3 regions of the Streptomyces sp. x-80 genome follow, and region 1 is predicted to be linked to each of the others. Evidence: predicted binding sites of a transcription regulator. Region 1 holds the regulator's gene; each other region holds the start of a gene.
What was found. Region 1 encodes HrcA, which represses chaperone genes, less so after heat shock. Its sites were predicted from a motif close to TTNGCACTCNGNNNNNCNGAGTGCNAA; they were not measured.
Positions count from the first base shown of each region.

Region 2: groL (chaperonin GroEL) is a predicted target of HrcA. The motif match lies at 2,634-2,660, and genes of this name have one in related genera.
Region 3: groES (co-chaperone GroES) is a predicted target of HrcA. The motif match lies at 2,185-2,211, and genes of this name have one in related genera.

Region 1 is NZ_JAJPWM010000007.1:225,951-230,242, forward strand. Features, by position in the region: gene dnaJ (molecular chaperone DnaJ) at 137-1,273, opposite strand; gene hrcA (heat-inducible transcriptional repressor HrcA) at 1,274-2,290, opposite strand; gene ACLJWH_RS16305 (MBL fold metallo-hydrolase) at 2,497-3,231, shown strand; gene ACLJWH_RS16310 (DUF3097 domain-containing protein) at 3,290-4,120, shown strand; gene hemW (radical SAM family heme chaperone HemW) at 4,178-4,292, opposite strand, start outside.
Region 2 is NZ_JAJPWM010000005.1:146,974-151,265, reverse strand. Features, by position in the region: SAM riboswitch class I at 72-227, shown strand; gene thrC (threonine synthase) at 245-1,528, shown strand; gene ACLJWH_RS11320 (MoaD/ThiS family protein) at 1,620-1,898, shown strand; gene ACLJWH_RS11315 (cold-shock protein) at 2,312-2,515, shown strand; gene groL (chaperonin GroEL) at 2,865-4,292, shown strand, end outside.
Region 3 is NZ_JAJPWM010000005.1:261,991-266,282, forward strand. Features, by position in the region: gene groL (chaperonin GroEL) at 1-1,593, opposite strand, end outside; gene groES (co-chaperone GroES) at 1,730-2,038, opposite strand; gene ACLJWH_RS11815 (response regulator transcription factor) at 2,354-3,037, shown strand; gene ACLJWH_RS11820 (sensor histidine kinase) at 3,030-4,292, shown strand, end outside.

The sequences.
Region 1 (4,292 bases):
CGGCGCGGTCACATCCCGCCGCGGGCCACCGCCCGTTGAACACATCCTTCAGGCACGAGAACAGCCCCTGCTGTCCCGACTGACAGTGCCCGCCCGGGGGAGCAACCCCCGGACCTCCGGCACCACCCCCACCTGCCTACCGCCCGTTGAACGCGTCCTTGAGGCGCGAGAAGAGCCCTTGCTGTCCCGGCTGGAACTGGCCCGTGGGGCGCTCTTCGCCGCGGAGCTTGGCCAGCCGGCGGAGCAGCTCTTCCTGCTCGGGATCGAGCTTGGCGGGTGTCAGCACCTCGACGTGGACGATGAGATCGCCACGGCCGCCGCCGCGCAGATGGGTCACACCGCGCTGGTGCAGCGGGATCGACTGACCGGACTGGGTACCGGGCCGCACATCGATCTCCTCGACCCCGTCCAGCGTCTCCAGCGGGCACTTGGTGCCCAGCGCCGCCGCCGTCATCGGGATCGTGACCGTGCAGTGCAGATCGTCGCCGCGCCGCTGGAAGACCGAGTGCGGCAGCTCGTGGATCTCGACGTAGAGGTCACCGGCGGGGCCGCCGCCGGGGCCGACCTCGCCCTCGCCCGCGAGCTGGATCCGGGTGCCGTTGTCGACACCGGCCGGGATCTTGACGGTGAGGGTGCGGCGGGAGCGGATCCGCCCGTCGCCCGCGCACTCCGGGCACGGCGTCGGCACGACGGTCCCGAAGCCCTGGCACTGAGGACACGGCCGGGAGGTCATGACCTGGCCCAGGAAGGACCGGGTGACCTGCGAGACCTCACCGCGGCCGCGGCACATGTCACAGGTCTGCGCCGAGGTCCCGGGCGCCGCGCCCTCACCGCTGCACGTCGTGCAGACGACGGCGGTGTCGACCTGGATGTCCTTGGTCGTCCCGAAGGCCGCTTCGTTCAGCTCGATGTCGAGCCGGATCATGGCGTCCTGGCCGCGGCGGGTCCGCGAGCGCGGTCCGCGCTGCGAGGCCGTGCCGAAGAACGCGTCCATGATGTCGGAGAAGTTGCCGAAGCCCGCGCCGAAGCCGCCCGCGCCCGCACCGCCGCCCGACTGCGAGAGCGGGTCGCCGCCGAGGTCGTAGACCTGCTTCTTCTGCGGATCCGACAGCACCTCGTAGGCGGCGTTGATCTCCTTGAACCGCTCCTGGGTCTTGGGATCCGGGTTCACATCCGGGTGCAGCTCGCGCGCCAGCCGACGGAATGCCTTCTTGATCTCGTCCTGCGAGGCATCGCGCCGAACGCCCAGGACCGCGTAGTAATCCGTGGCCACTTACGACTCCGCGAGGATCTGTCCGACGTAACGTGCCACTGCGCGTACCGCTCCCATCGTTCCTGGATAGTCCATGCGGGTCGGTCCGACCACGCCGAGTTTGGCGACTGCCTCGTCGCCCGAACCGTAACCGACGGCGACGACCGAGGTGGACGTCAGACCCTCATGAGCATTCTCATGCCCGATTCTTACGGTCATGCCCGAGTCCTTGGCCTCCCCGAGCAGCTTGAGCAGCACCACATGCTCCTCAAGGGCTTCCAGCACCGGCCGGATGGTCAGTGGGAAATCGTGCCCGAAGCGCGTGAGATTGGCGGTTCCGCCGATCACCAGCCGCTCCTCGGTCTCCTCCACCAGAGTCTCCAGCAACACCGACAGCACTGTCGAGACCGTGCCGCGGTCCTCCTGCTCGAAGGAGTCCGGCAGTTCCTGCACCAGCTGCGGCACATCCGCGAACCGGCGCCCCACGACACAGCTGTTGAGCCGCGCCCGCAGATCCGCGAGCGACGTCTCACCGAACGGCGACGGGCAGTCGACCAAGCGCTGCTCGACCCGTCCGGTGTCCGTGATCAGTACGAGCATCAGCCGGGCCGGGGCCAGCGACAGCAGCTCGACGTGCCGGACCGTGGACCGCGTCAGGGACGGGTACTGCACGACCGCGACCTGCCGGGTCAGCTGCGCCAGCAGCCGTACCGTGCGCCCCACCACGTCGTCGAGATCGACGGCGCCGTCCAGGAAGTTCTGGATCGCCCGCCGCTCCGGGCTGGACAGCGGCTTGACGCCGGCCAGCTTGTCGACGAACAGGCGATAGCCCTTGTCGGTCGGGATCCGCCCCGCGCTGGTGTGCGGCTGGGCGATGAACCCCTCGTCCTCCAGGACCGCCATGTCGTTGCGGACCGTGGCCGGGGAGACGCCGAGCTGATGGCGCTCGGTCAGCGCCTTGGAGCCGACCGGCTCCTCCGTCCCGACGTAGTCCTGGACGATGGCGCGCAGCACTTCGAGCCTGCGTTCGCTGAGCATCCCGCGCACCTCCAGTCCGGCTGTCCCGCCGCTTCGTCCACCTGGTCAACTGCCTGGCACTCACCTGAGCCGAGTGCCAATCTCTGAGCCAGTGTACGGCCGGGCAACCCGGTCACGGCAAGGGCAGCCGTCCCGGTCGCCGCCCCGAGGGCCGTGCCCGGCCGATCCGTCGCACAACGCTATCGCGATACCGCTAGCGTCTCGGTATGCACACTGCTTGGGAAGAGGCTGGGTGGGAACGGCTCGGTGACGGTGTCGCCAGGCGCCGGATGCCCGGCTGGGACGAGACGATCGGCGTGGTCACCGGATCGGCCGGGGTACTGATCATCGACACCGGTGCCACCCTCCGCGACGGCGCCGATCTGCGCCGCGCGATCCGCGGCGTACTGGGCCGGGACGTGACACATGTCGCGCTCACCCACCCGCATTTCGACCATGTGATGGGCACCGCCGCCTTCTCGGGCGTGCAGGTGTTCGGCGCGGCCGGTCTGGACGAACTGCTGCGGCGCGAGCAGGACGAGCTGCGGCGGGACGCGGTCGGGCACGGTGTCGATCCGGTGGCCGCCGCGGAGGCCGCCGACGTCCTGGTGCGCCCGCATCACCTCGTGCACGGCGAGCTGACCCTCGATCTCGGCGACCGGCAGGTGCTGCTCGCCAACGTCGGCCCCGGCCACACCGCCCACGACCTGGCGGTCCTGGTGCCCGGCCGGCCCGGCTCCCCCGGGATCGTCTTCTGCGGCGACCTCGTCGAGGAATCCGGCGCACCGTCCGTGGGCCCGGACGCGCTCCCCCACCAGTGGCCCGCGGCGCTGGACCGGCTGCTGGCCCTGGGCGGCGAGGACGCGCGGTACGTACCGGGGCACGGCGCCGTGGTCGACGCCCGCTTCGTCCGCGATCAGCGCGCCGCGCTCGCCGCCCGTTTCGGCGCCTCCCCCGGCTGACCGCCGCCCCTGTCCCCTGTCTTCCGTCACCCGGCCGTTTGTCACAGAACAGGTCCCCATGCAGAGCAAGCGCTACAGCACCGATCTCACCCCGTCCTGGAAGAAGCAGCGGCCCGCGCCCGAGGTGCCGGCCGAGCCCGATCTGGTGGTCGAGGAGGTCACCTCGGGCTTCTGCGGAGCCGTCATCCGCTGCGAGAAGACGGCCCAGGGGCCGACGGTCACCCTGGAGGACCGGTTCGGCAAACACCGGGTCTTCCCCATGGAGCCGCGCGGCTTCCTGCTGGAGGGCCGGGTCGTCACCCTCGTACGCCCGCAGGCCCGGCCCGCGGCGAGCGCCCCGGCCCGTACGGCGTCCGGTTCCGTCGCCGTCCCCGGGGCCCGCGCCCGCGTCGCGCGGGCCAGCCGCATCTATGTGGAGGGCCGCCACGACGCCGAGCTGGTGGAGCGCGTCTGGGGCGATGACCTCCGCATCGAGGGCGTCGTCGTGGAGTACCTGGAGGGCATCGACGACCTGCCGGCCATCGTGCGCGATTTCTCACCCGGCCCCGACGCCCGCCTGGGGGTCCTCGTCGACCACCTGGTCCCTGGCTCGAAGGAGTCCCGGCTCGCCGCCGAGGTCACCGACGCCGACACCCTCGTCGTGGGCCATCCCTACATCGATGTCTGGGAGGCCGTGAAACCGTCCTCCGTCGGCATCCCCGGCTGGCCGGTGGTGCCGCGCGGCCAGGACTGGAAGACCGGCGTCTGCCACGCCCTGGGCTGGCCCCCGAACACCGGCGCCGCCTGGCAGCGGATCCTGTCCTGCGTCCACTCGTACAAGGACGTCGAACCGGCGCTGCTGGGCCGGGTGGAAGAACTGATCGACTTCGTCACGGCGCCGGCGGGCTGAGGGGCCGGGCGCCGGGCCGGGCGGAGCCACGGCGGGCCCGCCCCGGTCCGCCGGGTCTCAGTCCACCAGGTCCCTGACCACGGCGTCCGCCAACAGCCGTCCGCGCAGTGTCAGTACGGCGCGGCCGCGGTCGTAGGGGCCGCGCTCCAGGAGACCGTCGGCCAGCGCGCGG
Region 2 (4,292 bases), on a different contig from region 1:
GAACAACGCGGAGGACCGCCGCATGCCGGGGTCGCCGCACACAAACGCCTGGGTTTCACCCAGTGCCATACCGCTCATCCAGAGGGGCAGAGGGATACGGCCCGTTGAAGCCCCGGCAACCCTCCAGCCGGTCTCCGCGAAGATCAATGATCACAGCGCGCGAGGCTCCCGGCGGGGAAGGTGCCAAATCCGTCTCGTGGCGAGATGCGCCGCGAGGAAGATGAGGAGAAAGGGCCTCGCCTCCATGGCTGTGCAAGTCACCGAAAGCTCTCCCGCCGTCACTCTCGGTCCCGCCGTCGCGCTCTCCTGCCGCGAGTGCGGACAGCGCTTCGACCTCGGCCCCCTCTTCGCCTGCCAGGAGTGTTTCGGGCCGCTCGAAGTGGCCTACGACCTGCCGACCGGTGACCCGGACGGGCTACGGAAGCGGATCGAGTCCGGTCCGGGCAACATCTGGCGCTACGCCCCCCTGCTGCCCGTCCCCGCCGACGTCGCCGGCAAGCCCAGCCTCAACCCGGGGCTGACCAAGCTCGTCAAGGCCGACAACCTCGCCCGCGAGCTGGGCGTCACCGGCGGTCTGTACGTCAAGGACGACTCCGGCAACCCCACGCACTCCTTCAAGGACCGGGTCGTCGCCATCGCCGTCGAGGCCGCCCGCGCCTTCGGCTTCACCACCCTGTCCTGCTCCTCCACCGGCAACCTCGCGGGCGCGGTCGGCGCCGCGGCGGCCCGCGCCGGATTCCGCTCCTGTGTCTTCATCCCGCACGACCTGGAGGCCGGCAAGGTCGTCATGGCCGCGGTCTACGGCGGCGAACTGGTCGGCATCGAGGGCACCTACGACGACGTCAACCGCTTCTGCTCGGAGCTCATCGGCGACCCGCTGGGCGAGGGCTGGGGCTTCGTCAACGTCAACCTGCGCCCCTACTACGGTGAGGGCTCCAAGACGCTGGCGTACGAGATCTGCGAGCAGCTGGGCTGGCGGCTGCCGGACCAGATCGTCATCCCGGTCGCCTCCGGCTCCCAGCTCACGAAGATCGACAAGGGGCTCAAGGAGCTGATCGCGCTCGGCCTCGTCGAGGACCGGCCGTACAAGATCTTCGGCGCCCAGGCCGAGGGCTGCTCGCCCGTCTCCACGGCCTTCAAGGCGGGCCACGACGTCGTACGGCCGCAGAAGCCGGACACCATCGCCAAATCGCTGGCCATCGGCAACCCGGCCGACGGACCGTACGTGCTCGACATCGCGCGCCGTACCGGCGGTGCGGTGGAGGACGTCGACGACGCGCAGATCGTGGCCGCGATCAAGCTGCTGGCCCGCACCGAGGGGATCTTCGCGGAGACCGCGGGCGGGGTGACCGTCGGCGTGACCCAGAAGCTCATCGAGAACGGTCTGCTCGACCCGGCGCTGACCACCGTCGTCCTGAACACCGGTGACGGCCTCAAGACGCTGGACGCCGTGGCCCCCACCACCGGGCCCACGGCCACCATCCGCCCGAGCCTGGAAGCGTTCCGCGCGGCCGGTCTGGCCGGCTGACCCGTCGTACGCGGCGTGTGCGGCGGCGGCCGCGCACAGCTTCCGCAGCAGCTCCCGAACTCGCACCCGAAGTCGCTGGAAGGCAGAACCCATGAGCGTCAAGGTCCGCATCCCCACCATCCTCCGTACGTACACCGGCGGCCAGGCCGAGGTCCCGGCCGAGGGCGCGACCCTCTCCGAGGTGATCGCCGACCTGGAGAAGAACCACCAGGGCATCGCCGCCCGGGTGCTGGACGACGCGGGCAAGCTGCGCCGCTTCGTGAACGTGTACGTCAATGACGACGATGTCCGTTTCGAGCAGGGCCTGGCGACGGCCACGCCGGACGGTGCGGGCATCTCGATCATTCCCGCGGTGGCCGGCGGCTGCTAATTCAAGCCATCTCTCCGCTTGCCTGACTGGAATTGCCCCGTCCGCCGTAAAGCGGACGGGGCAATTCCATGTGCGGAAAGGCGATACCATTCAGGTGATCCCTCTCCGCAAGCGTGCTGAACGCATATGAGACCGCGGTGAGTTGTGCCCGAAGTGTGTGCGGTATTTGTCGCATAGGCACGCTATGCCCGGCCCGAATTGCCCGGGACTATCGGGAGTTCACCGCATATCGCCGTTTCTCCGGCGCCAGAATTCTCGTCCGATTGACCTGTTGCTCTGGGCAGTGGTGCGGATACATTCAGCGGCGGTCGACGCGTTCCGGCGCACACCCCACGGGCCTCTCGGGGGGTGAGGTCTGACCCGGGTCCGCGGAGTGCGGTCCTGCGCAAGGGCCAGTAATAGGGGAGTTAGGCATGGCTCAGGGCACCGTCAAGTGGTTCAACGCGGAGAAGGGGTACGGCTTCATCGCGGTCGACGGTGGTGCGGATGTTTTCGTCCACTACAGCGCGATTCAAATGGACGGCTACCGCACCCTTGAGGAGGGTCAGCGGGTCGAGTTCGAGATCTCGCAGGGCCAGAAGGGACCGCAGGCGGACATGGTCCGGATGGCCGGCTAGGGCGCCGACCGACTGCCGCGTCACAACCGCGTAAAGAGGAGGCCCGTACCCCCGCCGGGGGGTACGGGCCTCCTGTCGTGTGCCGACGGCGCTTCCGGAGTGGCTTCCCCCTCGGCCGCTTGCACTCTCCATGGTCGAGTGCTAATCATTGCGTTAGCACTCTCCGGGTGAGAGTGACAATCAAGGACCGGGTTGGTGAGGTCCGCGGGCCGGTGGGACTAAGGAACCACAGGGCACGCAGGCCGTCCGTCGCGGGCGCCAGGCGCGGTCCGGAGCAAGCAATCCTTCCCCAAGCTCTCAACTGCGTTCGAGCAGGGGAGACCCCATACGTCCGGGAGGACCACTTCACATGGCCAAGATCATCGCGTTCGACGAGGAGGCACGGCGCGGTCTCGAGCGCGGGATGAACCAGCTCGCCGACGCCGTCAAGGTGACCCTCGGCCCCAAGGGCCGCAACGTCGTCCTCGAGAAGAAGTGGGGCGCCCCCACGATCACCAACGATGGTGTTTCCATCGCCAAGGAGATCGAGCTTGAGGACCCGTACGAGAAGATCGGCGCCGAGCTGGTCAAGGAGGTCGCCAAGAAGACGGACGACGTCGCCGGTGACGGCACGACGACCGCGACCGTCCTGGCGCAGGCGCTGGTCCGCGAGGGTCTGCGCAACGTAGCCGCCGGCGCCAACCCGATGGCCCTCAAGCGCGGTATCGAGAAGGCCGTCGAGGCCGTCTCCGCCGCTCTGCTGGACCAGGCCAAGGACGTGGAGACCAAGGAGCAGATCGCCTCCACCGCCTCCATCTCCGCCGCCGACACGCAGATCGGCGAGCTCATCGCCGAGGCGATGGACAAGGTCGGCAAGGAAGGCGTCATCACCGTCGAGGAGTCCCAGACCTTCGGTCTGGAGCTGGAGCTCACCGAGGGTATGCGCTTCGACAAGGGCTACATCTCGGCGTACTTCGCCACCGACATGGAGCGTATGGAGGCGTCGCTCGACGACCCGTACATCCTGATCGTCAACTCCAAGATCAGCAACGTGAAGGACCTCCTTCCGCTGCTGGAGAAGGTCATGCAGTCGGGCAAGCCGCTGCTGATCATCGCCGAGGACGTTGAGGGCGAGGCCCTGTCGACCCTGGTCGTCAACAAGATCCGTGGCACCTTCAAGTCCGTCGCCGTCAAGGCCCCGGGCTTCGGTGACCGCCGCAAGGCCATGCTCGGCGACATCGCCATCCTCACCGGTGGCACCGTCATCTCCGAGGAGGTCGGCCTCAAGCTGGAGAACGCCGGTCTCGACCTGCTGGGCCGCGCCCGCAAGGTCGTCATCACCAAGGACGAGACCACCATCGTCGACGGTGCGGGCGACAGCGAGCAGGTTCAGGGCCGCGTCAACCAGATCCGCGCCGAGATCGAGAACTCCGACTCGGACTACGACCGCGAGAAGCTCCAGGAGCGTCTGGCGAAGCTGGCCGGCGGCGTGGCCGTCATCAAGGCCGGTGCCGCCACCGAGGTCGAGCTCAAGGAGCGCAAGCACCGCATCGAGGACGCCGTTCGCAACGCGAAGGCGGCCGTCGAAGAGGGCATCGTCGCCGGTGGTGGCGTGGCCCTGCTCCAGGCGTCGCAGGTCTTCGAGAAGCTTGAGCTCGAGGGCGACGAGGCCACCGGTGCCGCCGCTGTGAAGCTGGCCCTGGAGGCCCCGCTGAAGCAGATCTCCGTCAACGCCGGCCTTGAGGGTGGCGTCGTCGTGGAGAAGGTGCGCAACCTGACCGTGGGTCACGGCCTGAAC
Region 3 (4,292 bases), on a different contig from region 1:
GGCGGACTCCTCCTCCGCCGGCTTCTCGACGACCAGGGTCTCGGTCGTGAGCAGCAGCGAAGCGATGGACGCGGCGTTCTCCAGCGCGGAGCGGGTGACCTTGACCGGGTCGATGACGCCGGCCTTCACCAGGTCGCCGTACTCGCCGGTCGCGGCGTTGAAGCCCTGGCCCTTGTCCAGCTCGGCGACCTTCGAGGTGATGACGTAGCCCTCAAGGCCGGCGTTCTCGGCGATCCAGCGCAGCGGCTCGACGACGGCGCGGCGGACGACGGCGACACCGGTGGCCTCGTCGCCCTCCTTGCCCAGCGAACCCTCGAGTGCCTTGGCGGCGTGCACCAGAGCGGAGCCACCACCGGAGACGATGCCCTCCTCGACCGCGGCGCGGGTCGCGGAGATGGCGTCCTCCAGACGGTGCTTCTTCTCCTTGAGCTCGACCTCGGTGGCCGCACCCACACGGATGACGCAGACGCCACCGGCGAGCTTGGCGAGGCGCTCCTGGAGCTTCTCGCGGTCCCAGTCCGAGTCCGTGGACTCGATCTCGGCCTTGATCTGGTTGACGCGGCCGACGACGTCCTCGGAGTTGCCGCCACCGTCGACGATGGTGGTGTCGTCCTTGGTGACGGTCACGCGGCGGGCGGTGCCCAGCACCTCAAGACCGGCCTGGTCGAGCTTGAGGCCGACCTCCTCGGCGATGACGGTGGCACCGGTGAGGGTGGCCATGTCGCCGAGCATCGCCTTGCGGCGGTCGCCGAAGCCGGGGGCCTTGACGGCCACGGCGTTGAAGGTGCCACGGATCTTGTTGACGACCAGGGTCGACAGGGCCTCGCCCTCGACGTCCTCGGCGATGATCAGCAGCGGCTTGGAGGAGCCGGCCTGGATGACCTTCTCCAGCAGCGGCAGCAGGTCCTGGATCGAGCCGATCTTGCCCTGGTGGATCAGGATGTACGGGTCGTCGAGGACGGCCTCCATACGCTCCTGGTCGGTGACCATGTAGGGCGACAGGTAGCCCTTGTCGAAGGCCATGCCCTCGGTGAAGTCCAGCTCCAGACCGAAGGTGTTGGACTCCTCGACGGTGATGACACCGTCCTTGCCGACCTTGTCCATGGCCTCGGCGATGAGCTCGCCGACCTGCTTGTCCTGCGCGGACAGACCGGCCACGGCGGCGATGTCGGACTTGTCGTCGATCGGGCGGGCGGTCGCGAGGAGCTCCTCGGACACGGCCTTGACCGCGGCGTCGATGCCCTTCTTCAGGGCGGCCGGGGAGGCACCCGCGGCCACGTTGCGCAGGCCCTCGCGGACCAGCGCCTGGGCCAGCACGGTGGCGGTGGTGGTGCCGTCACCCGCGATGTCGTTGGTCTTGGTCGCCACCTCCTTCACGAGCTGGGCGCCCAGGTTCTCGTAGGGGTCGTCGACCTCGACCTCACGGGCGATGGTGACACCGTCGTTGGTGATGGTCGGCGCGCCGAACTTCTTGTCGATGACGACGTTGCGGCCCTTGGGGCCGATCGTCACCTTGACCGTGTCGGCAAGCTTGTTGACGCCGCGCTCAAGGGCGCGACGGGCGTCCTCGTCGAACTTCAGGATCTTCGCCATGGGGTTGCTTCAAGTCCTCTCGTTGCGATCCCGGTCCGCGCCCGGCGGCCGTCATCGCGTCAAACGAACTACGCCCCGGCCCCGGGTTGTTTAGACGCGGGAACCAGGGGCGCAGATCTAGGCAATTCTGGGTGAATTACTTCTCGATGATCGCGAGAACGTCGCGAGCCGAGAGAACGAGGTAGTCCTCGCCGTTGTACTTCACCTCGGTGCCGCCGTACTTGCTGTAAAGCACGATGTCACCGGTGCTCACGTCGAGCGGAAGACGGTTGCCGTCCTCGAAGCGGCCCGGACCAACGGCCAGGACGACGCCCTCCTGGGGCTTCTCCTTGGCAGTGTCCGGAATGACCAGGCCCGAGGCCGTGGTCTGCTCGGCGTCGAGCGGCTGGACCACAATGCGGTCCTCAAGCGGCTTGATGGCAACCTTGGAGCTGGCGGTCGTCACGATCCGACCTCCCCCTTCGGAGATCTCACGGGGTTAACTGTCTGAGGTGGCGACCAGGTGGATCCGTCGTCGCGGGTGCCGGATCTGCCCGTCGCTGTGTTTGGCACTCCCCGGTGGAGAGTGCCAACGCTGACACTATGACGCGGTTAGCACTCGGTCAAGCGGAGTGCCAGCGCGGCGGTGCCGGCACCGGCGTTCCGCGGGCCGCCCCGGCGCCCCGGCCACCCGCCGTCCCCGGCGGCGGTCACAATGCAGGCAGGACGAGAGCAGAACGAGATACGGCGGGGTCACCCGACAACGTGGGGCACGGAGCAGATGCGCATTTTGGTCGTCGAGGACGAAGACGGGCTCGCGGATTCCCTGCGGCGGGGGCTCGGGGCCGAGGGGCACTGGGTGGACGTCGCCCACGACGGCCACCGCGGTCTGGAGCTCGCGCTGACCGGGCCGTACGACGCGATCGTGCTGGACGTGATGCTGCCGGGACCCAGCGGATACGAGATCTGCGGGCGGCTGCGGCGGCACGGCGACTGGACGCCGGTGCTGATGCTCACCGCGAAGGACGGCGAGTACGACGAGGCCGAGGGGCTGGACGCGGGCGCCGACGACTACCTGACCAAACCGTTCTCCTTCGTCGTGCTGCTGGCCCGGCTGCGCGCGCTGGGGCGGCGGACGCGGGACGGGCAGGCGCGGCCGCGCACCCTCCAGGCCGGCGATCTGACGCTGGACACCGAGGGCCGCCGGTGCCGCCGCGGCGACGTCGAGGTGGAGCTGACCGCCCGCGAGCTGGGCGTGCTGGCCTGTCTGATGGCGGGCGACGGGCAGGCCGTCGCCAAGCAGGACATCCTCGACGAGGTGTGGGACTCCCCCACCGAGATCGACCCGAACATCGTCGAGGTGTACGTCTCGTCGCTGCGCAAGAAGATCGACGTGCCGTTCGGGCGGCGGTCGATCCGGACCGTGCACGGGACCGGGTACCGGATGGCGGCGGACGGTGCCTGACCGCCCCACCGGGTGGCTGCGGCGGCTGCCGCCGCGTACGGTCCGTGGCCGGGCCGCGGTGGCCGCCGCGCTGACCATGGCGCTGGTGCTCACCGTCGGCGGCGGCTGGCTCGCCGCGACGCTGCGGGCCAACCTCCTGGACAACACCACGGGCCGCACCGAACTGGCCGCCCGTAAGGTCGCCGCGCAGGTCGACACCGGCGCCCTCCCCGAGCAGCTCGGCGCGCCCGCGTCCGGGGTCGATGTGGTGCTGGTGACGGACGGTGCGGGCGGGGTCGTCGCCGCGAGCCGGTGGCAGGCCGCGTCGATCGCCGCCGACCTGGCCGGTTTCCGGCCGCCGGCGGAGCAGGACTCCGCCTCGCAGATCATCGTCGGCGGGCCGGTCGCGACGGACGAACGCGCGGACGTGGTCGTGGTGCGGGCCGCGCCGCCCGGTGGCGGGGAGCGGTTCGTCTACGCCGTGACCGTGCTGTCCGACGTGGACGACGCCACGCACGCCATCCGGGTGGGGATGCTGGTGGTGGCGCCGCTGCTGATCATGCTGGCGGCGGCCATCGCCTGGGCGGTGACCGGGCTGGCGCTGCGGCCGGTCACCGCGATCCGTACGGAGCTGGCCGCCGTCACGGAGCGCGAGCTGGACCGGCGGGTGCCGGACCCGGCGGGCGGTGACGAGGTCGCGCTGCTGGCCCGTACGGTCAACGCGACCCTGGACCGGCTGGAGGAGGCGGTGGGGCGCCAGCGCCAGCTCGTCGCCGACGCCTCGCACGAGCTGCGCAACCCGATCGCCGCGGTCCGCTCCCGGCTGGAGGTGGCGCTGGCCGGCGAACCGGGCCCCGCGCTCGCCGAGGCGGTACGGGCGGCGCTCGGCGACACCGAGCGGCTCCAGCGGATCGCCGCCGATCTGCTGCTGCTCGCCCGGCTCGACGCGCATCCGCCGCGGGCCGCGGAGCCGGTGGACCTGGCGCTGCTGGCGGCCGAGGAGGCGGCCCGGCGGCGGGCGCCGCGGGTGCCGCTGGCGGTACGGGCCCAGGCGCCGGTTCCGGTCCGCGGTGACCCGGCCCAGCTGGAGCGGCTGCTGACCAATCTCGTCGACAACGCGCTGCGGTACGCCGGCTCCCGGGTGCGGATCACGGCCGAGCCGCTGCCGGGCGGCGGGGCGCGGCTGGAGGTCGCCGACGACGGGCCGGGGATCGCCCCGGCCGACCGGGAGCTGATCTTCGAGCGGTTCGCCCGGCTGGACGCGGCGCGCGACCGC